DNA from 2 places in the Corynebacterium macclintockiae genome. Region 1 is predicted to be linked to the other one. Evidence: predicted binding sites of a transcription regulator. Region 1 holds the regulator's gene; the other holds the start of a gene.
What was found. The regulator HspR, encoded in region 1, represses chaperone genes until heat shock. The targets are predictions, from matches to a motif close to ANNTGAGTNNNNNNNACTCANNT.
Positions count from the first base shown of each region.

Region 2: dnaK (molecular chaperone DnaK) is a predicted target of HspR. The motif match lies at 10,040-10,062, and genes of this name have one in related genera.

Region 1 is NZ_JAKMUV010000004.1:155,647-167,653, forward strand. It holds gene L8U58_RS05525 (acyl-CoA dehydrogenase family protein) at 1-1,088, shown strand, start outside; gene L8U58_RS05530 (CaiB/BaiF CoA transferase family protein) at 1,152-2,258, shown strand; gene L8U58_RS05535 (FAD-binding oxidoreductase) at 2,364-3,542, shown strand; gene L8U58_RS05540 (carbon-nitrogen hydrolase family protein) at 3,568-4,482, opposite strand; gene L8U58_RS05545 (hypothetical protein) at 4,747-4,989, shown strand; gene L8U58_RS05550 (alpha/beta hydrolase) at 4,986-6,353, shown strand; gene L8U58_RS05555 (methylated-DNA--[protein]-cysteine S-methyltransferase) at 6,350-6,838, opposite strand; partial or broken gene L8U58_RS05560 (LLM class flavin-dependent oxidoreductase) at 6,928-7,807, shown strand; gene L8U58_RS05565 (amino acid permease) at 7,949-9,442, shown strand; gene L8U58_RS05570 (heat shock protein transcriptional repressor HspR) at 9,478-9,903, opposite strand; gene dnaJ (molecular chaperone DnaJ) at 9,900-11,108, opposite strand; gene L8U58_RS05580 (hypothetical protein) at 11,394-12,007, shown strand, end outside.
Region 2 is NZ_JAKMUV010000016.1:826-12,832, reverse strand. It holds gene L8U58_RS09575 (hypothetical protein) at 1-92, opposite strand, end outside; gene L8U58_RS09570 (UDP-glucose dehydrogenase family protein) at 583-1,944, shown strand; gene dcd (dCTP deaminase) at 1,995-2,561, shown strand; gene L8U58_RS09560 (pyridoxal phosphate-dependent aminotransferase) at 2,602-3,846, opposite strand; gene L8U58_RS09555 (hypothetical protein) at 3,937-4,617, opposite strand; gene L8U58_RS09550 ((Fe-S)-binding protein) at 5,006-8,731, opposite strand; gene L8U58_RS09545 (alpha/beta hydrolase fold domain-containing protein) at 8,953-9,882, opposite strand; gene dnaK (molecular chaperone DnaK) at 10,106-11,968, shown strand; gene grpE (nucleotide exchange factor GrpE) at 11,968-12,007, shown strand, end outside.

The sequences.
Region 1 (12,007 bases):
CGGACTTCGCCAACAAATCCCTCAAGCCCAACGTGCAGGAGTGGTTCGACAAAGGCACCCTGCCCGCCAAGGAGCTCGGCCCGCAGTTCGGACAGCTCGGCGCACTGGGCATGCACCTGGAAGGCTACGAGTGCCCCGGCGCCTCCGCCGTCGCCTACGGCCTGGCCTGCATGGAAATCGAAGCAGTGGATTCGGGCCTGCGCTCCTTCGTCTCCGTCCAGGGCTCCCTGGCCATGTTCGCCATCCACCACTGGGGCTCCGAGGAGCAGAAGGAAAAGTATCTGCCGAAGATGGCCGCCGGCGAGTACCTGGGCTGCTTCGGCCTGACGGAACCCGATGCCGGTTCCGACCCGGCGTCCATGAAGACGCGCGCAACCCGCGACGGCGACCAGTGGGTCCTCAACGGCACCAAGATGTGGATCACCAACTCCCCCGTCGCCGACGTGGCTGTCGTGTGGGCCCGCACCGCGGATGGCTTCGCTGGCTTCATCCTGGAAAAGGGCATGGAAGGTTTCACCGCCCCGGAGATCCACAAGAAGCTCTCGTTGCGCGCCTCCATCACCGGCGAGATCGTGCTGGATAACTGCCGCGTGTCGGATTCCCAGCGCCTACCGAAGATCGACACCCTCCGCGGCCCGCTGACCTGCCTGAACGAAGCCCGCTACGGCATCATCTGGGGCGCCCTGGGCGCTGCCCGCGACAGCCTGGAAACCGCCATCGAGTACACCCAGACCCGTGAGGTGTTCGGCAAGTCTCTGTCCAGTTACCAGCTCACCCAGGCGAAGCTGGCCAACATGTCCGTCGAGCTCAACAAGTCCGTCCTGCTGGCCCTGCAGCTCGGCCGCCTGAAGGATAAGGGCGAGCTCGCCCCGCACCAGGTTTCCGTCGGCAAGCTGAACTCCACCCGTGTGGCCCTGGAGATCGCCCGCGAGTGCCGCACCCTGCTGGGTGCTTCCGGCATCACCTTGGAGTACTCGCCGTTGCGCCACGCCAACAACCTGGAGTCCGTGCTGACCTACGAGGGCACCGCCGAGATGCACCAGCTAATCATCGGCCAGGCCCTTACCGGCAAGGGCGCATTCCGCTAAGCCAAGCAGCCCAGCCCCTACCCCAACCCACTCCCCGCCCCGCTCCCAACCAGAAAGGCACACATGGGTTCCCCCCTCGAAGGCATCGTCGTGGCCGATTTCTCCCGCGTCCTGGCCGGCCCTTACGCGACCATGATGCTGGCAGACATGGGCGCACAGGTCATCAAGATTGAGCGCCCTGGCGTCGGCGATGACACTCGCTCGTGGGCGCCGCCCGTCAACGCGCAGGGCATGTCCACCTACTTCGCCGGTGTGAACCGCAACAAGAAGTCCGTGGAAATCGACCTCTCCACCGAAGAGGGCCGCCAGCAGGCCCGCCGCATCGCCGAAGAGGCCGACATCCTGGTGGAGAACTTCCGCCCCGGCACGATGCAGCGCATGGGTCTGGACTACGAAACGCTCCGCCAGCACAACGAGGGGCTGATTTACGCCTCCCTCTCCGGCTTTGGCTCCGGCAAGGGTGCGGACATCGGCGGTTACGACCTGATGGTGCAGGCCGTCGGTGGCCTCATGTCCATCAACGGCGAGGAAGGCCGCCCCGTCAAGGTCGGCGTGGCTCTCGTGGATGTCCTCACCGGCCTGCACATGGGCATGGGAATCCTCGCCGCCCTGCATTCCCGCACGTCCACCGGCAAGGGCCAGCACATTGAGATCAACCTGTTGCACACCCTGCTGTCCTCCCTGGCCAACCAGGCCAGCGCGTTCGTCGGCGCGGGCGTGATCGGTAAGGCCATGGGCAACACTCACCCGTCCATCGCCCCCTACCAGGTCTTCAAAACCCGGGAGGGCGACCTCGCCATCGCCGCGGGCAACGACTCGCTGTATCACCGGACCTGTCGGGTGCTGGGGCTCGAGGACTTAATTGATGACGCCCGCTTCACCACCAACAGCGACCGCGTCGCCCACCGTGCCGAGTTGGCTGAGATCATCGAGGGTGCGCTGGCGCGGGCCGGCGCCCAGGAATGGTTCCAGAAACTGCGCGCCGCCGGGGTGCCCGCAGGCCCTGTAAACAACATCAGGCAGGCCTTCGAGTTCGCAGAATCCTTAGGCCTGGATCCGATCGTGGAGATCGAGGGCATGCGCAGTGTCCGCAATCCCATCAACTTCTCGGAGACTCCGATCGAATACCACACCGCCCCACAGCAGCTCGGCAACCAGGCTTTTCAATAGGAAAGTTTCTATTCACAGGTTCGGGTGCGACAATGAGGAGCAACCAACCGGCCCCTCACCCGGTTGCCTCAGCCCGCCCCTGCAGAACAAGGAGACTTCGAGCCCGTGGCACGCCACTCTTCTTCCGAGGAATACACCTTCGCAGAGTTGCTCGCGCTCATCGAAGAACATCGCCACGACCTGGTCGAACTCACTCGGACCAAGCTGCACGACATGCACCTGACCCCCACGGTCGTCCACTTTCCCCACCCCGCGGACGCCGAGTACAGCAACCCCTCCCCTAGCTTCTCGGAGACGATGGAACTGGACGAGGCCTACCTGGATCGCACCATCCGCTTCATCCTGCGCGGCATCACTCACGGCGGCGAATTCGCGCCCGCCCAGGGAGAGTTCCTGGTCGCCACCGGCAAAGACTTCCGCAAGTTCGGCGTGGCCGCAGAGCATTATGCGGCGCTTGAGTCCGCGTTGGTGGAGGCTGTGGGGGAGCATATCGGCGTCACAAAAAAGCTCAGCGACACAATCAACCTCGGCTGTAGCCTGCTTGCCTACGGCGCGATCGAGGACGAAGAGGCCGCGGTGCCTGCGACTTCGGCCGCGCAGGTGCTCGAGGTGCTGCATCCTTGTGACGCCATCGCGGTCATCCGCGTGCAGATGGATCCGCCGTTGCCGTATTGGTCGGGCCAGCATGTGGAGGTGCGTACGCCACATACTCCGCAAATGTGGCGGGCGCTTTCGCCGGCGATTCCTTATAACGAGGACGGTTTGGTGGAGTTTCACGTGCGCGCGATCGGGCCATTCTCGCGGGGAATCGTGGAGAACACGCAGGTCGGAGAGCAATGGGTGGTGGCTAACCCGTACGGCGAACTGCAGATTTCGGGCAACAAGCCGGTGGTGATGGTGGCGGGTTCCACGGGTCTGGCGCCGGTGCGGGCGATTCTGCTGGAGCTGGTCCAGTCGGGGGAACGCCCGCCGATGGTGCAGCTTTTCTTCGGGGCGCAGAACCCGGAGGAGCTCTACGAGTGGAAGGGCCTGTTGGGCTTCGAGGATGCCTTCGATTGGCTGGACCTGTACCTGGTGGTGGAGGATAACGCGCCCACCCCGGAGGGTTTCGATGCTTACACGGCGCGGGGGTTGGTGGGCGATGTGGCCGCCGAACGTGGCGCGTGGCGCGATGCCGAGGTGCTGATCACCGGCGGACCGCAGATGAAGCAGCACACAGTGGAGGCTTTCCTCCGCGCCGGCGCGGACCGCGACCAGCTACGCTTCGACGTGCCTCACAGTTAGCCGTACCAACGCTGTAAAAACGCAGCTACTTCTTTTCGATATCGCCGACGACATCGACCCCCAGGCCGAGCTCACGGTCGGTGTGGTGGCCTTCCAGCACGGGCAGCGACTTGCGGATCTTGTCCACGTAGTTCGGGTCGATGTCGATGGTCAGCACCTGTGCCGCGTAGCCGGTTTCCGCCAGCCGGGCGCCATTCGGACCGATCGCCACGGAGTGCCCGATCCCCGTCGGACCATCCGCAGTGCCGTAACGCTCCGGGGAGCCCGGCCGCGCCATGCCCGCAGCAATCAGGTAGCTAGTGGAATCCAGCGCGCGAGCCGCCGTGAGCTCGCGCCACTGCTCCAGTTTGCCCGGCCCATCCGCCCAGCTAGAGGGCACTACCATCACCTTCGCACCCGCAGCAGCCATCGCTACAAAGTGGCCCGGGAAGCGAATGTCGTAGCAGGTAGCCAGGCCCACACCCACGCCACCGACGTCGATAACCACGCGCCGGTCGCCGGGCTTGACGGTATCGGACTCCCGGTAGCCGAAAGCATCGTAGGTGTGGATCTTGTCGTAGTGCGTCACATAATCCGGCCCCGCGACCAGCAGCGTGTTGTGCACGCGTCGGAACTGGTTGGCTTCTGGCGAATCGCTGGGCTGCTCCTCCACCAACTGGCCACTTGGCGAGCGGTAGACGGTATCGGCCGGGGTGAACATACCCACCACGGCGATGGTTCCGTGCTTCTTGGCCGTATCGATAATCGCCTGGGCGAAGGGCCCATCCAGCGGTTGGGCGACGGTATCCAGCCGCCCATTATCGAAGGGGAACATAGCCGCTTCCGGGAAAACGACCATGTCGGCACCATTCGCCGCGCCGGACGCAATGTACTTCAGGATGCGAGCCAGGTTGGCTTCCACGTCCGGTTCGGCCTTCATCTGGATGACTGCGATACGCATACAGCCCACCCTAGCGACATTGCCGACATCGCGCCCCCTTTTGTCCCCTCCGCGCCGGTCACCCTGTGGATAAAACTGAGTTATCCACAGCCCCTCCATCTTTTTCTTTATTGACGCCCCTCGCCTCCCTACACTCACTTCTCACAAGCGAGTCACGCAGCAACAGGGACAGGGGAACACATGCAATATTCGACGCTGAATTACTTGAACTATCTAGACACAATGCAACTCGACGTATCGGCAGTTCAGGCACGGTGCGAAGACTTGACCGAAGACGGAGTGCAGTGTGCTTCCGCTGGATACGAGGTTGCCAATGCGGAGGCGCCCGGCGTTCCAGGCGGGTCGACCACGCACTCGATCGCCCAGGCGGCGGATAGGCTCCATGCCTCCTTCACCGGCTTTGGCCGGCAGCTACAGAAAATGAGCCAGTCCATCAGTACCTACGCCGACAATGTGGACAGCGCCGATAATGCTGGCTCCGCAGCCCTCACGGGGGCGAGCCGATGAACATTTTCGCAGGCACCACCGCCAGTGGCTCCGCTAACATCAGCGGCTCTACCGCCAACACCCGCGGCTCCACCACCGTCACCGTCCACGCCGTGGAGAACGCAAATGTGGAGGCACTCCGCACAGCCGCCGACCTGTTCAAAGACAAGGGCGGAAAGGTATCCCAGCATGCGGCTGATGCTCGAAACAAGGCCAAGTGGGGCGAGTCCTGGTCGGGGCAGGCTGCGGATGCTGCCAACCACGCCACGGATTCCGCAGCTAACCAGCTGGATACGGCGGGTTTCAGCAGTCGAACCATCGGGAGGGTCGCAGGCACCCACGCCGACCTTCTAAGTCCAACTCGAACTACCGTGCGCACGACCGCGGGGTTGGCGCGTACAGCACTGATGTCCGTCAGCGCCGATGGCGAGGTCTCCGCCCAACACCTGGCTTTCATCCCTGGAGTCGGCGGTGCGGCGCAGAGCCTGGCCCACACTCTGACCCAAATCCTGCGCGGGGCGTTGAAGTTGGCCAGGCTGCTGGACATCGCTTCCGGCGGCACCATCTCCACGATCAGCAGCTCGGTCGCGCCACCCCGAAGTGATGTGGAGGTAGATGGGGCCGAGGGGGCGTCAGTACCCAATTCCCCACAAAGCCTGCCTCCGGTGGAGCGCATAGAGACACCGCATGGGCCGGTGGTCACGGCGGGCAATGTCGAGAGCGCCGATGAGGTAATCACGCTGGTCAGTGGCGTGGGATCCAGCAGTCCGGAGGCGCTGGCGCGCACCGAGGCCTGGGCGCGGGCAACCGCGGCCGACGCGGCGGCACAGGGCAAGAATGTGGCGGTGGTGGCCTGGCATGGTTATCCGGCGCCGGGGGATCTGACCAGTGCGATCTCCAAGGACGCGGCCAAGGTTGGTGCCCCTGCACTGCGGGAACACCAGCGGCAACTGCGGGAAAGGAACCCGCACGCGAAGCTGCAGGTGGTGGGCTATAGCTACGGCTCGGTGGTGGTCGGCGAGGCCGCGGCGAAAGGCAGCGACGGGCTAGTTGCCGATGAGGTGCGACTGTGGGGGAGCCCCGGCGTGCACGCGGAGAAGGCGGAGGATCTGCAGCTCGACGCGAAGGACGGCCAGGGCGAGGTGCACAACGAACACGTTCCGGGCGACATGATCCGCCTGACCACCACCCCGGAGTTCGGAGTGCACGGAAAGGATCCTGCCGCGCCGGACTTCAACGCTCCTCCCCGCGGAGCTGATGGAGCCAGTGAAGGCAGCTGGAGCAGCTACGGCTGGGGCAAAATCCTGGACCTATACCTGATGCAGCGTGGCGAAACCGACGCGCACAGTTCCTACATGTGGTCCCCGGAGGTCAACGTGCGCTAGTCACCAGCGCCACCCCGTTCCATTTCCAACAGTGCTGCCTTTAATTCCCTGCCGCCCCGGTATTCCCCGAAGCTTCCGTCGCTGTGGATCACCCTATGGCAGGGATACAGGATCGGCAGCGGATTGCTTGCACACGCCGAAGCCACTGCGCGTACGGCACGGGGATTCCCCGCAGCCTCCGCCAGCTGGGCGTAGGTGATGGTCTGCCCATATGGAATCTGCGCCAGCGCCTGCAGGACTCTCCGCCGAAAAGGCGTGGTCACGTCTACCAGATCAACGGGCACGGTGAAAACCTGGCGCTGTCCGGCGAGGTACTCCTCCAGCTGCTTCTCCGCCTCAGCCATGTGTCGGCTTGCTTGGCCTGTCGCGGGCCGCTCTCCCACAGGCCAATCTCCGGCACTCAAATCCTCGCCGGGGAAAACGATGCGCCGCACGCCCTGATCGGTGGCGAGCGCAGTGAAGGTCTCTTCCATGGCTACTCCCATGGCGACCTTTGTACCTCAAACCCCCAGCCCTAAATACCCCAACCCTGAATCTAGTTGACACATCAACTACCTGTGCGCATACTGACACCATGAAAGCCTTCGGATTCCTCAGCTTCGGCCACTACTCTCTCCACGCCCAACCAAACCACACCCAGCCAAACCACGCCCAACCAAACCACCCACACACGCTCGGCGCCCACGACATGCTGCACCAGTCGATCGAGCTCGCGGTAGAAGCCGATCGCTTAGGTGTCAACGGCGCCTACTTCCGCGTGCACCACTTCGCACCCCAGCAGGCCGCCCCCATGCCCCTGCTCGCCGCGGTCGCCGCCCGCACCAAGAACATAGAGGTCGGCACCGGAGTCATCGACATACGTTACGAAAACCCCCTCCACCTCGGCCGAGAAGCAGTACCCGCACATGTACAAGCCCGGCTCATCGATCCCTGTCCTCCCGCACTCCCCCAATTTGGACCGCCGCGTCTGGTGGGGCGCGGGTACACGCGAAACGGCCAAGTGGGCTGGCCAGGTGGGCGTCAACCTCATGAGCTCCACACTCCTCACCGAGAGCAACGGAGACAGCTTCGGCGACCTACAAGCAGAGCAGCTCCAGGTCTTCAAGGAATCCTTCGCCAGTAGCGGCCACGGCTGGACCCCACGCACCTCCGTCTCCCGCAGCATCTTCCCCATCGTCAGCGCCGAGGATCGGGCGATGGTCGGCACTCACGGAATGACCCGCGACCACTTCGGCGTGATTGATAGTTACCGCTCAACCTTTGGCCGTACCTATATTGGTGAACCCGACACACTCATCGAAGACCTTCTTAATGACGCCGCAGTGGCAGAGGCCGACACCTTGATGCTCACTATCCCGAATCAGCTGGGCGTAGAGGCCAACACTCGTCTGCTGAAAAACTTTGCCACCCACGTGGCCCCCTCGTTGGGTTGGCAGCCTACAGCTAACAACTAACTAACAACTAAAGCCCCAGTTGGTCTAAACCACCGGCGACGTTGTACGGCACTAACCGTGAATATCTCTAATAATGGGGATACCCCATCTACCCAGGGCGCTGGTGACGCTTACCACCCCCAGGTCTCCACTGCCGAGGTCCTGGTCAAGGACGACCCACGCACCGTACGCATGGGCACACTCGTCAGCCTCATTATCGGCTCCACCGTCGGCGCCGGCATCTTCGCGCTGCCGCAAAACATAGCGTCCGTGGCCTCGCCCGGCGCGGCGCTGATCGGCTGGGCCGTCACCGGCGTGGGCATGCTGTGCATCGCCTACGTCTTCCAGGCACTTGCGCTCCGCAAGCCGCACCTGGATTCCGGCGTGTACTCCTACGTGCGCGCGGGTCTGGGCGACTTCGTCGGCTTCGCCTCCGCATGGGGCTACTGGCTGGGCACCATCATCGCCCAGGTGGGTTACGCCACCTTGTTCTTCAGTTCGCTGAGCTTCTTCTTCCCGATCTTCGGCAGCGATCATCCACTGGTGCAGTCGATCTGCGTGTCCGCGCTGACGTGGGGCATCTTCCTGGTGCTTTCCCGTGGCGTGCGCCAGGCGGCGATCATGAACGTCATCACCACTGTGGCGAAGATCCTGCCGATCCTGGCATTCCTAGTGCTCGTGGCCTTCGTCGGATTCAACACGGACGTGTTCACCTCTGACTTCTGGGGCCGCGCCGCCACCTTCGGCGAGAACCAGGATCAGGCTCTGTCCATCAGCGACCAGGTGAAGGGCATGATGCTGTTCACCGTCTGGGCCTTCATCGGCGTGGAGGGAGCCTCCACCTACTCGAAGCGCGCACGCCACCGCAAGGATGTCTCCCTGGCCACCTTCCTGGGATTCGTCTCGGTGTTCTTCCTGCTCACCGCCGTGAGCTTCCTGTCCTTCGGTGTAGTCTCCCGCGAGGAGCTCGCCGCGATGGGCGACAACTCCATGGGCACCGTCCTGGAGCACGTCGTCGGCCCGTGGGGCGCAGGCCTGATCTCCGTCGGCCTGTGCATCTCCGTGCTGGGCGCCTACGTCTCCTGGCAGATGCTGTGCGCCGAGCCGATCACCCTGATGGCCCAGGATGGACTGCTACCAAAGGCAGTGGGGCGCACCAACGACATGGGTGCCCCGTATGTCTCGCAGTTCCTGTCCGCCTTGGTGATCCAGGCGTTCATCATCGTCTTCTACCTCAACGAATCCACCTACACCACGATGGTGCAGCTGGCTACGTCCCTGTACCTGGTGCCTTACGTGTTCTCCAGCCTGTACCTGCTGTTCCTGGCCACCCGTGGCCATGGGTTCAAGCACCCGGATGCGGGCTCGAAGTTCGACATTTCCGGCCCCGAGGTCGGCAAGAAGACCAACCGTATGCACCTGCTCATCAGTGTCGTGGCTTTCGGCTACTCGCTCTGGCTGCTCTACGCGGCCGAACTGCAGTTCGTGCTGCTAGGCACGCTGCTAATCGTGCCGGGCCTGGCGGTTTATGTCGCCACTCGCCTCAAGGCCGGCGGGCGCGTATTCAACAACTTCGAGTGGATCATTAGCGCCATCGTCGTCGCCTCGGCGATCGGTGCCCTCTACCTGATCGTCACGGGGCAGGTAAGCCTGTAGCACGGGTCAGGTCAGCCTGCACCACTCTGCCCCAACTACCGGCGTTTCTGCCGGTCCCACAACACCACAGAGGTAGAGCGCGGGACGTGCACAATCTCACCTCGCGGGCGACCACCGGCGCCGCCTCTACCCTCTGCCCTATCTAGGCGCGCCTGCACGTCCGCCAGGCGGCGGCGCAGAGCCGCGTTTTCCTTCTCCAGCTCGTCCATCCGGTTCTGCTGGTCAATGATCGTCTTGATGCCTGCTAGGTTCACGCCCTCCTCGTGAGAAAGGCGCTGGATCTCCTGCAGCTGCTCAATATCCTCGCGCGAGTAGCGGCGCCCTCCGCCGCTGGTGCGTTGGGGCGTCACTAAACCCATACGGTCGTACGTGCGCAGCGTTTGGGCGTGCATTCCAGTAATCCGCGCGGCGACAGAAATCACGAAGACTTCGCGTTCGCCGCCATTCTTCGCAGCACTCATTCGTTACCCTCCCATCCTTCGCGGGGGTCAAAGCCCGAGCGCTTTTCCTCTTCCGAGTACTTGCGCAGCGCGCTCATCGCGCCCTCGTCCAGGTTCTTCGGCACGGCCACCTTCACGGTCACCAGCAGGTCGCCGCTGGCACCGTTGCGCTTGTTCACACCGTGGCCGCGGACGCGTAGCGTGGTGCCGTCCTGTGTGCCGGCGGGGATGCGAACCCGCACCTTGGAGGCCAGGGTCGGCACCGTCACCGCGCCGCCGAGCACCAGCTCGGGGTAGCTCACCGGCACCGTCAGCTTCAGGTCGTCGCCGTCACGGCTGAACACCTTGTCGGGCTTCACGTGCACCGTCACGAACAGGTCGCCGGCCGGCTTGCCGCGCTGCCCCGCCGAACCTTGGCCGGCCAGGCGCACCTTCTGCCCATCAACCACGCCCGCGGGCACGCGCACAGTGATTGTGCGGGACTGGGTCGTGCGCCCCGTGCCGGAGCAGTCCGCGCACTTGTCCTTAATCACCGAACCAGTGCCAGAGCAGTCCGCGCACGGGCGCGAAAACCCGAAAGCGCCCCTGTTCTCGCTGACCATGCCGCTGCCGTCGCAGCCCGCGCAGCTCTGCGACGAGGTGCCCGCCTTCGCGCCAGAACCGTGGCAGTTTTCACACGGCTCCGGCTTGGTCAGGCGAATCGGCACGGTCACGCCTTTCGTGGCCTCGCGGAACTCGAGGGTCAGCTCGGTCTCTACATCCGCCCCGCGGCTGCGCTGAGTACGTTGGGTGCGCTGGCCACCCCTTTCGCCAAAGAGTCCGCTGAATACGTCGCCAAACCCGCCACTGGTGGCGTCATCTCCAAAAAGATCAGAAACATTAAAGCCGCTGCCAAAGTTGCCGCTACCAAAGTTGCCGCCGAAGTTAGCGCCGTAACCTGCACCGCCCGCGCCGAAGCTCGAACCATAGCTCGAACCGCCGAAACCGCTTGCGAGCATACGCTTCAGCTCGTCGTACTCCGCGCGCTTTTCCTTGTCCCCCACCACGCTGTACGCTTCGGAAGCCTTCTTGAAGCGCTCCTCCGCCGCCGTGTCGCCCGGGTTCGCGTCCGGGTGATTTTCGCGGGCGATCTTGCGGTACGCTTTCTTGATCTCCTCTGCCGATGCGGTGGAGGACACACCGAGGTCTTTGTAATAATCCTTCTCGGCCCATTCACTGTGCGCCATGTGTCGCTCCTTCCTGCTTGCGCTGTTCACGCGGGGTGTCGCTCATCAACCTTGAGTCTACCGCGCTGAACTTTCGTTATCTAATCTTCTTAACGACGCCCCTACGCATTTATTCCCTCCCCGCATCACTTCGGGCGTTACAGTGTGCGCTAATTGAGACTTGCTATCCCGAAACTAGCTAGGGTGGGAACCATGTCACCTAAAAAGCGCAGCTGGTTTAGCCGCCTTTTCGGCTCCCAGGACTCCCACAACTCGCATGCCCCCAACCCCTCACACAACCCCAATATGCCTGCACAGCCTCAGGGTTTCCAGCAGCCTCAGGGTTTCCAACAGCCGGGCCCCGAGGATCCACCCGTGCCGCTACCCGGGCTGGACTTGCACCAGTCGACCACGATGATCCGGCAGATTGTGCAGGTACTCAATCGGTTGGGCTATGGCGCGAATCCCACGCCAGAGGTGGTGTATTACAGCAAGCCCGGCGATATCAAGAAGCCGCTGAGCTACCCAGGCCCAACCCCCGGACCCTATGGGGGACAACTCCCCGCTCCGGACTATGGCGAAGGTGGGAAACTGGGGCTAGAGAACATCACGAAGCAGTGCGCCAACGCTGAGGATTTCGGCAGAGAAATGCCCCAGCTGGTGGAGGGATTCGTCACCAATTTGATCAGGTCGGCCGAAGCAGATCTATCCCTACTGTCGCTTCCCGATGCACAGTTCTACCCGCACCTACGAGCGCGTTTGATGGCGATCGATCTCCTACCGATGGATGCGCGCGCAGATGCATACGAGTTCAACCCGAACTCGCCGATGCGACCATTCTCTGACGACCTGTGCATCCACCTGGTTCTGGATACGCCAGAGTCAGTGATGACCCTGTCGTCCCACTCGCTCGAAGGCAG
Region 2 (12,007 bases), on a different contig from region 1:
TGGCCGTCCGCAGCAGAAGCGACGGAAACGCCGGAGATGGCAACGGTGGTAGCGGTAGCAACAGCCAGAGCTGCGTTGCGGAACTTACGCATCTGAAATGCCTTTCTGAATGTGAGTGGATTGAAGTCAAGGACTTCACTCAAGTTTCTCTTGGCTCCTTGCTCGCCACTAACTCTTTTATAAGAGATTCCGGCTGCGAAGCTGTAGAAACGCTGGCAAGTCCTAACGAAGAGACACTCTAGCAGGAATTTTGATTTAGTGGGAAGTCGGAGGTCAACTTTCCATGTGATTTGAGTCATGCAGGAGATTTGGTTCTGAAATTGTTGTCAGGTCATCCACATGTGCCCGGGTATATGCATATATCTATAGCGTTTCGGCGTGTCGTCTTGACTGTTTCGCCAGCCACCCATAAAGGGGTATTTGGCGGTGTTGGTGCGACTGTAGGCTTCGCCAAAAATCAGTTTTTACATATTTTGCACTTAGGTAGTAGGCATGAGTCTCAACGACCGTTAACCAAACGCTGCAAACAAGATCACTTGGAAGTCACTTCCCGTTTACCTAGCGATTGTAGATTTGCCTGCTATGCGTATGACAGTGTTTGGAACGGGATACCTCGGCGCAACCCACGCCGCTTGCATGGCCGATATGGGGCACGACGTACTCGGAGTCGATGTCGACCCGGACAAAATCCAAGCTCTCTCGGAAGGGCGCGTCCCTTTCTTCGAACCCGGCCTGCCGGAGATCCTCACCCGCAACATCGAAGCCGGTCGCCTGCGCTTCACTACCGACTACGCCGAAGCGGCGGAATTCGCCGACGTGCACTTCATCGGCGTGGGCACTCCGCAGCGCAAGGGCTCCTATGCCGCGGATACTACCTATGTAAATGCCGTCATCGAAACGCTCGCCCCACTGGTCAGCGGCAATCACACCATCTTCGGCAAGTCCACCGTCCCGGTCGGTACTGCGCACGAGCTGCAGCAGAAGGCGGATGAGATCACGGCGGCGTCCACAAACAGCGCCCGAATCACCATCGCGTGGAACCCCGAGTTCCTGCGCGAAGGCCACGCGGTGAAAGACACCCTGCACCCCGACCGCATTGTCCTCGGCCTCGGCGGCGATAGCTCCAACAGCGATGACCGCGCCGAGCAGCAGCGCGTAGAGGACATCGCGCGCGAGATCTACGCCCCCGCGCTGGACGAAGGCACGCCGTTCCTGGTGATGGACCTGCCGACCGCGGAGCTGGTCAAGGTCTCCGCCAACGCCTTCCTGGCCACCAAGATCTCCTTCATCAATGCGGTCTCTGAGCTGTGCGAGATCGTCGGCGCGGATGTCACCGCACTCGCTGACGCGATCGGCATGGATGACCGCATCGGGCGAAAGTTCCTCGGCGCCGGGCTGGGCTTCGGTGGCGGTTGCCTGCCGAAGGACATCCGCGCGTTCATGGCGCGCGCAGGTGAGCTCGGCGCCGACCAGGCGCTCACGTTCCTTCGTGAGGTGGACGCCATCAACATGCGCCGCCGCGAAAAGACAGTAGAGCTGGCGCGGGAGACGCTGGGTGGCTCCCTGATCGGCCGGAACGTGACGGTCCTTGGCGCGGCATTCAAACCCAACAGCGACGACGTGCGCGATTCCCCGGCCCTGTCTGTGGCTGGTTCGCTATCGCTGAGCGGCGCAAACGTCACCGTGTATGACCCGCAGGGCATGGAAAACGCGGCGAAGATCTTCCCCACGCTGACCTATGCTCCGAATGTAGAGGAAGCCCTTGACGGCGCGGAGATCGTGATCGTGGCAACCGAGTGGAAGCAATTCCAGGAGCTCGACCCGGTAGCCGCCCGCAAGCTCGTGGCCGGGGACAACCCCACAGTGCTGGACGGTCGCAACTGCCTGCCGCGTGAGGCGTGGGAAGCCGCGGGCTGGAACTTCCTGGCGCTGGGGCGGGGCTAGTGCGCGGTCAGCTGGCCGCACGTAGCCTCACACCCGCTAGGCTATAGAGCGTGTTACTTTCAGACCGAGACATCCGCGCCGCCATCGAATCCGGCGAGCTGAAGATCGACCCCCACGACGATCAGATGGTCCAGCCATCCAGCATCGACGTGCGCCTCGACGGCCTGTTCCGCGTGTTCAATAACTCCAAGTACACGCACATCGACCCGAAGCAGCCGCAAGAGGAACTCACCACCCTGGTGGAAGTCCCCGACGACGAAGCCTTCATCCTGCACCCTGGCGAGTTCGTCCTGGGCGCCACCCTGGAATGCTTCGGCATCCCCGCCCGCCTGGCCGGGCGCCTGGAAGGCAAGTCCTCCCTGGGCCGTCTGGGACTACTGACGCACTCCACGGCCGGGTTCATCGACCCAGGCTTTAATGGGCACATCACACTGGAGCTTTCCAACACCGCCAACCTGCCTATCGCTCTCTACCCGGGCATGAAGATCGGCCAGCTGGCACTATTCACTATGACCAGCCCGGCGGAAGCCCCTTACGGCAGTGGCGCACTGGGCTCTAAGTACCAGGGGCAGCGCGGCCCGACCCCCTCCAAGGCCTACCTGAACTTCCAGAACTAGCTGGGGCGCGAGGTGGCGTCGCTAAGAAAAACAGCAACAGCTACTGCCGGTAGCTAGCCAGGAAGTTCCCCAAGCGCTCGATCGCGGCGCGCAGGTCACGGGCCCACGGCAGCGTAACCACGCGGAAGTGGTCCGGGGTCGGCCAGTTAAAGCCCGTGCCCTGCACCAGGTGGATCTTCTCAGAGCGCAGAAGGTCGAACATGAACTTCTCGTCGTCGTGGATCTCGTGCACATTCGGGTCCAGGCGCGGGAAGGCATACAGCGCACCCATAGGCTTCACGCAGCTCACGCCCGGGATCTCGTTCAGCGCCTCGTAGGCGGCGTTGCGCTGCTCCAGCAGGCGGCCACCCGGCAGCACCAGATCGTCGATGGACTGGCGGCCGGAAATAGCCACCTGGATCGCATGCTGCGCCGGCACATTCGGGCACAGGCGCGTGCCAGCCAGCACGTTAATGCCCTCGATGAATCCCTTTGCATGCCCCTTCGGGCCAGTAACCACCATCCAGCCGGAACGGTAACCCGCCACCCGGTACGCCTTCGACAGGCCGTTGTAGGTGATGCACAGCAGGTCCGGGCACAGCGAGGCGATATTGATGTGCTTCGCATCGTCGTACAGGATCTTGTCGTAAATCTCGTCGGCCAGGATCAGCAGGGAGTGCTCGCGTGCAACGTCCACGATCTGCTGCAGGATCTCGCGGGAGTACACCGCGCCCGTCGGGTTATTCGGGTTAATGACCACGATGGCCTTCGTGCGCTCCGTGACCTTCGCCTTGATGTCCTCGATGGAGGGCATCCAGTCGTTTTCCTCGTCGCACAGGTAGTGAACGGGGCGGCCGCCGGATAGTGACGTGGAGGCGGTCCACAGCGGGTAATCCGGGGAGGGAATCAGCACCTCATCGCCATCGTTGAGTAGTGCCTGCATGGTCATGGTGATCAGCTCGGATACACCGTTGCCCAGGTACACATCTTCGACGTCGAACTGGGGAAAGCCCGGGATGACCTCGTAGCGGGACACAATTGCGCGGCGGGCGCTGATGATGCCCTTCGACGTGGAGTAGCCCTGCGCCGTCGGCAGCGCGGCGATCATGTCCCGCATGATCACATCCGGCGCTTCGAAGCCGAACACCGCGGGGTTGCCGGTGTTGAGCTTCAGGATGCGGTGCCCGTCTGCCTCCATCCGCTCGGCCTCGGTGTTCACCGGGCCGCGGATTTCGTAGAGGACGTTTTGCAGCTTCGTAGATTGGTCCAACGTGCGCAGTTCGCTGGGGCGTTTGGGGGTACTCATTCTCCCCATTGTGCCATTGTGGCTGCTGTTTTTATAGTTTTTTGGTGACGCCCCCTCGCACTCGCGTGGCCTGCGCGTGTGGCTATCGGGTTACTCGTCGTATTCGCTGGCGTCAGCGTCCGAGTCTGTGCCTGCGCCAGTGCCGGTGCTGTTGCCGTTGCCCGTGCCGGTGTTTCCGTTGCCGGAGGTGCCGCCCGCGTTACCGCCGACGTTGCCACCCGGGCGTTGGCCGCCTACGCTCGGACCGCCGGGGTTCCGGCCGGGCGATGGCTTGGGGGACTTGGAAGGCTTGGCGGGCTTGGAGCCTTCGGACGGCTTGTTTTCCTCGGAGGTTTGCGTTTCAGTTTGCTCAGTCGTCTGAGGCACCTGCGGAGCGTAGTAGTTCTGGTAGCCGCCGTAGCCGGGGCCTGCATCGGGGGTCGGCTTTGTATCGTCGTCATCGTACTTGCCGGTGGTGGTGGGCTTGGGGTACGAGGGCTTCAGCTGCTCAGTGCTGCTAGCGCTTCCGGGAGATCCGGTTTCCGTGGAACGCATCGTGGTGTACGCGGTGACTCCCGCAATGATGGTGGCGATCAGGCCAAGGGTCAGCACCCAGGCCCAGAACGGCATGATCCCAAAGAACTTCCGCAGGCCGGATTTTGGCTTGTCCTCTTCGAGGTCATCCGGGGCGGTGGGGTTGGCTGGGGTTTCGGAAGGGGTTTCCTCGGCGTCGCTTACAGACTTCCCCGCGTTGAGGGGGTTGTTCTTGTCAGTCGGGTCAGCGTCAGTCATGGGAAACCTACCTCTATCTGTGGGCGTGAGGCGTCGAGCAGCACCAAGCGTTCATGCATTCTTGCATGCCCGTGTGCGCTCCTGTCTAGGGGAGTGTCTATGAGAACTAATTCTAGGCTACGGGGTGCCCGGGGTACATTCCCAACCGGAGATTCGTGCGGTGGGTGCGAGGAGGCTTGCGGCCGGGGTGTCCCAAATCTTCCACTCTACTTTTAGAACCATTCTTTTCGTGCAGGTCAGAGCGTTTTGACGATCCCGTCAAGTCGGCCATTCATTCCCAAAATGGAAGATTTGGGACATCGTGCATGGGGTAGAAACGGCATAGCGGCGGCGAATCCAGCATGGTGCTGGACCCGCCGCCGCTATGGAGCGTGCGACTTAGTCGCGCTTACTGTGCGCCTGGTGCGCCGGGAGCACCCGGAGCGCCCGGAACGATCGTGTTCAGCTTGATCGGTCCGCCATCGTTGGCAGGCTGTGCTGGCTGAGCTGTCTGGGTTGGCTGAGCATCTTCGGCGGGAGCCTCAGCTGCCGGTGCCTCCTGCGGTGCCTCAGCCTCAGCTGCCGGTGCTTCAGCCTCCGCTTCGGCCTGCGGCTCCTCGGCGGGAGCCTCTGCAGCGGGTGCCTCCTGCGGTGCCTCAGCTTGCGGTGCTGCGGCGGCAGCAGCCGGAGCTGCAGCAGCGGCTGCAGGGGCGGCAGGAGCGGGTGCTCCCGGAGCGCCTGGCGTCATTGCCGACAGCTTGATCGGACCACCATCCTGTGCGGGTTGTGCCGCGGGCTGTGCTGTCTCCGCTGCTGGAGCGGACGGAGCCGCAGGGGCAGCGGGAGCGGCAGGAGCAGCCTGCTCAGCCTTAGGAGCCTCGGCCTCTGCCGGAGCAGACTCCTGAGCCTCCGCCTGGTCGGCGTCGTTGTCGCTGGATGCGGCAGCAGCGGCACCAGCGCCTGCAGCAACGGCACCTGCGCCAGCAGCTGCAGCCGGTGCTGCGGGAGCTGCAGCTGGGGCACCTGGTGTGCCCGGAGCGCCCGGGGCAGTGGCGGTCAGCTTGATCGGACCACCATCCTGAGCGGGCTGGGCTGCAGGCTGCGCCTGCTGAGCTGCCGGAGCTTCCTGCTCGGCCTTGGGAGCCTCGGCCTCAGCGGACTTGGCTGGCTCCGCCTTCGGAGCAGCAGGAGCGCCTGGAGCGCCAGGAGCACCCGGGGCAGCAGGTGCGCCAGCCTTTGGAGCGCCAGGAGCACCCGGGGCAGCCGGTGCGCCAGCCTTTGGAGCGGCCGGAGCAGCAGGGGCAGCAGGTGCACCCGGAGCTGCCGGAGCGCCCGGAGCACCCGGAGCTGCCGGTGCGCCAGCCTTTGGAGCGGCCGGAGCAGCAGGGGCAGCAGGTGCACCCGGAGCTGCCGGAGCACCCGGAGCACCCGGAGCGCCAGCCTTTGGAGCGGAAGGAGCTGCCGGTGCGCCAGGGGCAGCAGGAGCGCCAGGGGCAGCAGGTGCGCCAGCGGAAGGTGCTGCAGGAGCCGCCGGTGCACCAGGAGCGGAAGGCGCTGCCGGTGCAGCAGGAGCGCCCGGGGCAGCAGGTGCTGCAGGAGCGGAAGGTGCGGACGGTGCTGCCGGGGCTGCCGGAGCAGCAGGAGCACTCGGAGCACTCGGGGCACCTGGCGCAGCAGCGGCACCAGCGGCAGCGCCACCAGCAGCGGCCGCGGCTTCCTTCTTCTTGGCCTCTTCAGCCTTGCGCTTCTTTTCCTCGGCAGCCTTCTTCTTGGCTTCTTCCTCGGCCTTGCGCTCGGCTTCCTCGCGAGCCAGCTTCTCCTCGTCAACCCAGCCGCGCTCCGGTGCTACCAGGAACTCCGGAGACTTCGGTGCAGGCAGCTCGCCGTCGACCAGGACGGACTCGCGGAACATCTGGGCGATATCCAGGACCTGGGTGCGGTCTTCCTTGTTCTCGATCTCAGACTGACGGTTGTTCACACCGTCGGTCATCATCGTCTTACAGAACGGGCAGCCGATGGCGATGGCGTCCGAGCCGGTGGCCAGAGCCTCGTCCGTACGGTTCAGGTTGATGCGCTCGCCCAGGTGCTCTTCCATCCACATGCGGGCACCGCCAGCACCACAGCAGAAGCCGGTATCGCGGTTGCGATCCATCTCCACCAGGTTGGCGCCGGAGGCACCGATCAGCTCACGCGGAGCCTCGAAGACCTTGTTGTGGCGACCCAGGAAGCACGGATCGTGGTAGGTGACCTGACGGCCGTTCTGCGGTGCAGATACCGGCTCCAGGCGCCCCTCACGGATCAGCTTGTTCAGCAGCTGGGTGTGGTGGACAACCTGGTAGTTACCGCCCAGGTCCGGGTACTCGTTGCGCAGGGTGTTGAAGCAGTGTGCACAGGTCACAACAATCTTGCGCTGCTTCGGCGGCACGCCCTCGAAGGCGTTGTCCAGCATTTCGATGTTCTGCTCTGCCAGCATCTGGAAGAGGAACTCGTTACCGGCACGGCGGGCGGAATCACCAGTACAACCCTCGCCCTCGCTCAGCACGGCGAACTTCACGCCGGCGGTGTACAGCAGGTCAGCGACGGCACGCGTGGTCTTCACAGCGTTGTCGTCATACACGCCCGCACAGCCGACCCAGAACAGGTACTCGGTGTCGTCGAAGTTCTCGATGTCCTCGCCGAAGACCGGCACCTCGATGCCGTCTTCCTTGGCCTTCTGGATCCAGTCGGAGCGCTTGTTGTTGTTCTGGCCCCACGGGTTGCCCTTGGTCTCCAGGTTCTTGAACAGGCCACCCAGCTCGGTCGGGAAGTCAGACTCAACAAGCACCTGGTAGCGGCGCATATCGACGATGTGGTCGATGTGCTCGATGTCTACCGGGCACTGTTCAACACAGGCACCACAGTTGGTGCAGGACCACAGCACGTCGGGGTCGATAACACCCATCTCGCCCGCAGCGACAAGCTGCAGCAAAGGCATGTCCGCGTGGGCGTCAACAGAAGGATCGTCCAGAACGGCAGTGTCGGCGGCACCTTCGCCGGAGAACATGCCACCTGCGTGGGCAGCGTCCTTGCGCGCGGCCTTCAGGTACGGCGCGGACTCGATGGCGTGGTCGCGCAGGCTGGTGATCAGCAGCTTCGGGCTCAGCGGCTTCGCGGTGTTCCAAGCCGGGCACTGCTCCTGGCAGCGGCCACACTCGGTACACGAGGTGAAGTCCATCCAGCCCTTCCAGGTGAAGTCGTCGATCTTGCCAACGCCGATCGCGTCTTCCTCCGGATCTGCATTTTCCATGGTCAGCATGCGGCCACCGGAGGTCAGCGGCTTCGCTGCGCCCAGGGCGTTGCGGCCGTCAGCGTTGCGCTTCAGGAAGATGTTGAAGAACGCCATGAAGCGGTGCCATGCCACGCCCCACTTGACGTTCTGACCCACGATGAACAGCCAGATCATGCCGGACAGCAGCTTGATCAGTGCGAAGATGGAAACCAGCAGCGGGGATTCCGGCAGGATCTTGGCCAGCTGCATGGTGAAGAAGTCGGTGGCCGCGTGGCCGCCCTCGTAGCTGGCGAAGGTGGCAATCTTGGAGGCCTTCACGAAGATCATGCCCAGGCCCTCGATCAGCACAACGGCCTCGACGAAGTACGCCGCACCGGAGTTAGAGCCGTAGAAACGGGCCTTCTTATCCTTGTCGCCGATCTTCTGGCGAATGATGATCAGCGTGATGATACCGATGACGGTGCCCAGGCCTAGCAGCTCGTCCACGAAGTGGTACAGGCCCCAGCCACCGATGATGGGCCAGCCGCCCTCGGGGTCGAAGATCTGAATGTAGGCCTCGAACCACACCATGGCTCCCAGCAGGAAGCCGACCATGACCAGCCAGTGGGCGATTGCCACGCCGGGCTTCTTGGCCATCTTGGTGTGGCCGATGATCTCCTTGATCAGGTTCATCAGTCGGCCGGCGGGGTTGTCCGTCCTCTTCAGCGCCGGTTGGCCCAGTCGGATCGTGGTAAAGATCTGCGCCGCGCCACGGATGAAGAAAATCCAGGCGGGCAGTGAAAGCAGTGCGCCAATGATGCCCAGCGGAACGGTGATGTTCCACGGAATGTCATTGGAGGTCGCCTGCCCTGCTGCAAGCAGGTCCATTATTGTGCTCCTCGAAAGTCCTGTGCGAGCCGCGGTGACTCTTTCAGAATGTTCATACCTAAACATTCATGCTCGGATGATCCTATCCGAGGCAGAATAGATATGAACAAATTACTTACTAGGGCACAATATCAGCCTTGGGGTGGCTTTATTCAATTTTCGCCAGCCCGCTGACCAGGGGAAATTAGCAACAAATGTGTTGTCTAATTCATCTTGGGGTTCTATGTGGCCGCGATCTCAATTATCTGCTTGCGCGCCGCCCTGCCCGCGCGGGTTTTGCCTAGGTGGTACATGTGCTGCTCGCCCCGTGCGACGTTGAGGTTCGCGGTGATTCCCCGTTTCTTTATTCTGGACGCCCACTCTTCCGCGTCCGGCAGGGAAATATCGCGGTCGCCGCAATAAACCGTTACCTCGGAGTCTCCGAATGCTGCCTGGATCTGGTCTGCGGTGAGGTGTAGGGGGCTCACCCGCGGATCCTCCGTGGGGATATCGCCCGCCCACAGTGCACCCTGGCGGCGCAGTTGCACCGGGTTGAGGATGGGGTCCTTCAGCTCGAAGTCGGGGATGCGCGGGTTGGCGAGGTCCATGTCCAGCCACGGGGCGTTGAGGATGAGGTGCGCTGGTGACTGGGTAGTTTTCCCGTTAGCCAGCGCCGAGAGTGCTAGTCCGCCGCCTGCAGAGTCGCCGATAATGGTTATGTTTTCGGCGCCGTGTTCTGTCACCAGGCGCTCATAGCAGCGGCGGATGAGGGGGATGGCTTCCGCGTGGTTGTGCTCAGGCAGCAGTCCGTAGAGGGGGATATCCACGCGCACGCCAGCATCCGCCAGCTGAGCAATAAAGTCCCAGTTGCGCTGCTTGATCGGGTTTACGAACCCTCCGGGCAGTACGTATAACACGGCCTTCGTGGCCGCCTGGGCGGGGGAGAGTTCCGTGATGGCGACGGTGTTCGGGTCGTAATCACCCGCGGCGCTCGCGCCACCAAACTCCATGGGGGCGACAGAGTAGACGGTGAACTTCCCCTCCAGTCGTTCGCTTACAGCGAAGTGTTGGCGCAGGGAGTGTGGTGGTTCGGCTGGGGTGGGTGGGGTTGAGGATGTGGCGTCCATACCCGTTCCCGAAGAACGGCCGACCAGGCGTTTAAGGAAAGACATGGGCACAAGTCTAGCTTTTTCTAAAAAAGTTGAGTCAGGTGGGAACAACTTTGGGTGGATGTGAGTTGTAAGGGATGTGAGCAAGTTGAGCGCAACAAACTCAATTCAGCTTGACTGGACGCGAAAAACGCGGATACTAGTTGGCAGAGGCGGGCGAAGTTGAGTCCGCTCGACTAAGGCTCGATAGATTTCATTCGCCCCAGAAGCAATAGGAGGAACTGATATGGGACGCGCAGTAGGAATTGACTTGGGTACCACCAACTCTGTGGTGTCTGTTCTGGAAGGTGGCGAGGCAAAGGTCATCGCCAACTCCGAGGGATCCCGTACTACCCCGTCCATCGTGGCTTTCGCCAAGAACGGCGAGGTCCTGGTTGGCCAGTCTGCTAAGAACCAGGCGGTCGCCAACGTGGATCGCACCATCCGCTCCGTCAAGCGCCACATGGGTACGGACTGGAAGGTCTCCATCGACGACAAGGAGTACACCGCTCCGGAGATCTCCGCCCGCACCCTGCAGAAGCTGAAGCGCGACGCGGAAAGCTACCTGGGTGAGGACGTGACCGACGCAGTCATCACCGTTCCCGCCTACTTCAACGACGCACAGCGCCAGGCCACCAAGGATGCCGGCCAGATCGCCGGCCTCAACGTCCTGCGCATCGTCAACGAGCCGACCGCAGCCGCCCTGGCCTACGGCCTGGAAAAGGGCGACAAGGAGCAGACCATCCTGGTATTCGACCTGGGTGGCGGTACCTTCGACGTCTCCCTGCTGGAGATCGGCGACGGCGTGGTCGAGGTTCGCGCAACCGCTGGCGACAACGAGCTGGGTGGCGACGACTGGGATCAGCGCATCGTCGATTGGCTGGCCGACAAGTTCAAGGCAAGCCACGGCGTGGATCTGACCAAGGACAAGATGGCCCTGCAGCGCCTGCGCGAGGCAGCGGAGAAGGCCAAGATCGAGCTGTCCAGCTCCCAGCAGGCCTCCATCAACCTGCCGTACATCACAGTGGACGAGGACAAGAACCCGCTGTTCCTGGATGAGACCCTGACTCGCACCGAGTTCCAGAAGATCACCCAGGATCTGCTGGACCGCACCAAGGCCCCGTTCCAGGCAGTGCTGAAGGACGCGGAGATCAGCGTTGACGAGATCGACCACGTCGTGCTGGTCGGTGGCTCCACCCGTATGGTTGCCGTCTCCGAGCTGGTCACCGAGCTGACCGGCGGCAAGGAGCCCAACAAGGGTGTGAACCCGGACGAGGTTGTGGCCGTGGGTGCTGCTCTGCAGGCCGGCGTGCTGCGCGGCGAGGTTAAGGACGTGCTGCTGCTGGACGTCACCCCGCTGTCCCTGGGCATCGAGACCAAGGGCGGCGTGATGACCAAGCTGATTGAGCGCAACACCACCATCCCGACCAAGCGTTCCGAGACCTTCACCACCGCTGAGGACAGCCAGCCCAGCGTGCAGATCCAGGTCTTCCAGGGTGAGCGCGAGATGGCTGCGCACAACAAGCTGCTCGGCTCCTTCGAGCTGGCGGGCATCGCCCCGGCACCGCGTGGCGTTCCGCAGATCGAGGTCACCTTCGATATTGACGCCAACGGCATCGTCTCTGTATCCGCAAAGGATAAGGCGACCGGCAAGGAGAACACGATCAAGATCCAGGACGGCTCCGGCCTGTCCCAGGAGGAGATCGACCGCATGGTCAAGGACGCCGAGACTCACGCGGAAGAGGACAAGAAGCGCCGCGAGGAGCAGGAGGTCCGCAACTCCGCTGAGTCCATGGCTTACCAGACCCGCAAGTTCGTCGAGGACAACAAGGACAAGGTCAGCGAAGAGACCCAGGCCAAGGTCGAGGACGCAGCCAAGGCTGTCGACGAGGCCCTGAAGGGTGACGACGTTGAGGCCATCAAGGATGCGGTGGAGAAGCTGAACGCCGAGTCTCAGGAGATGGGCAAGGCTATCTACGAGGCAGAGGCGGCCGCCGGTGCCGAGGGTGCCGGTGCAGACGCTGCAGGCTCCGCAGCAACCGATGACCCGAACGTTGTGGACGCCGAGGTTGTCGACGAGGACACTTCCGCAGAGGATGATAAGAAGTAATGTCTGAAGATCTGAATCAGGATCCAGGCGTGGCCTCTG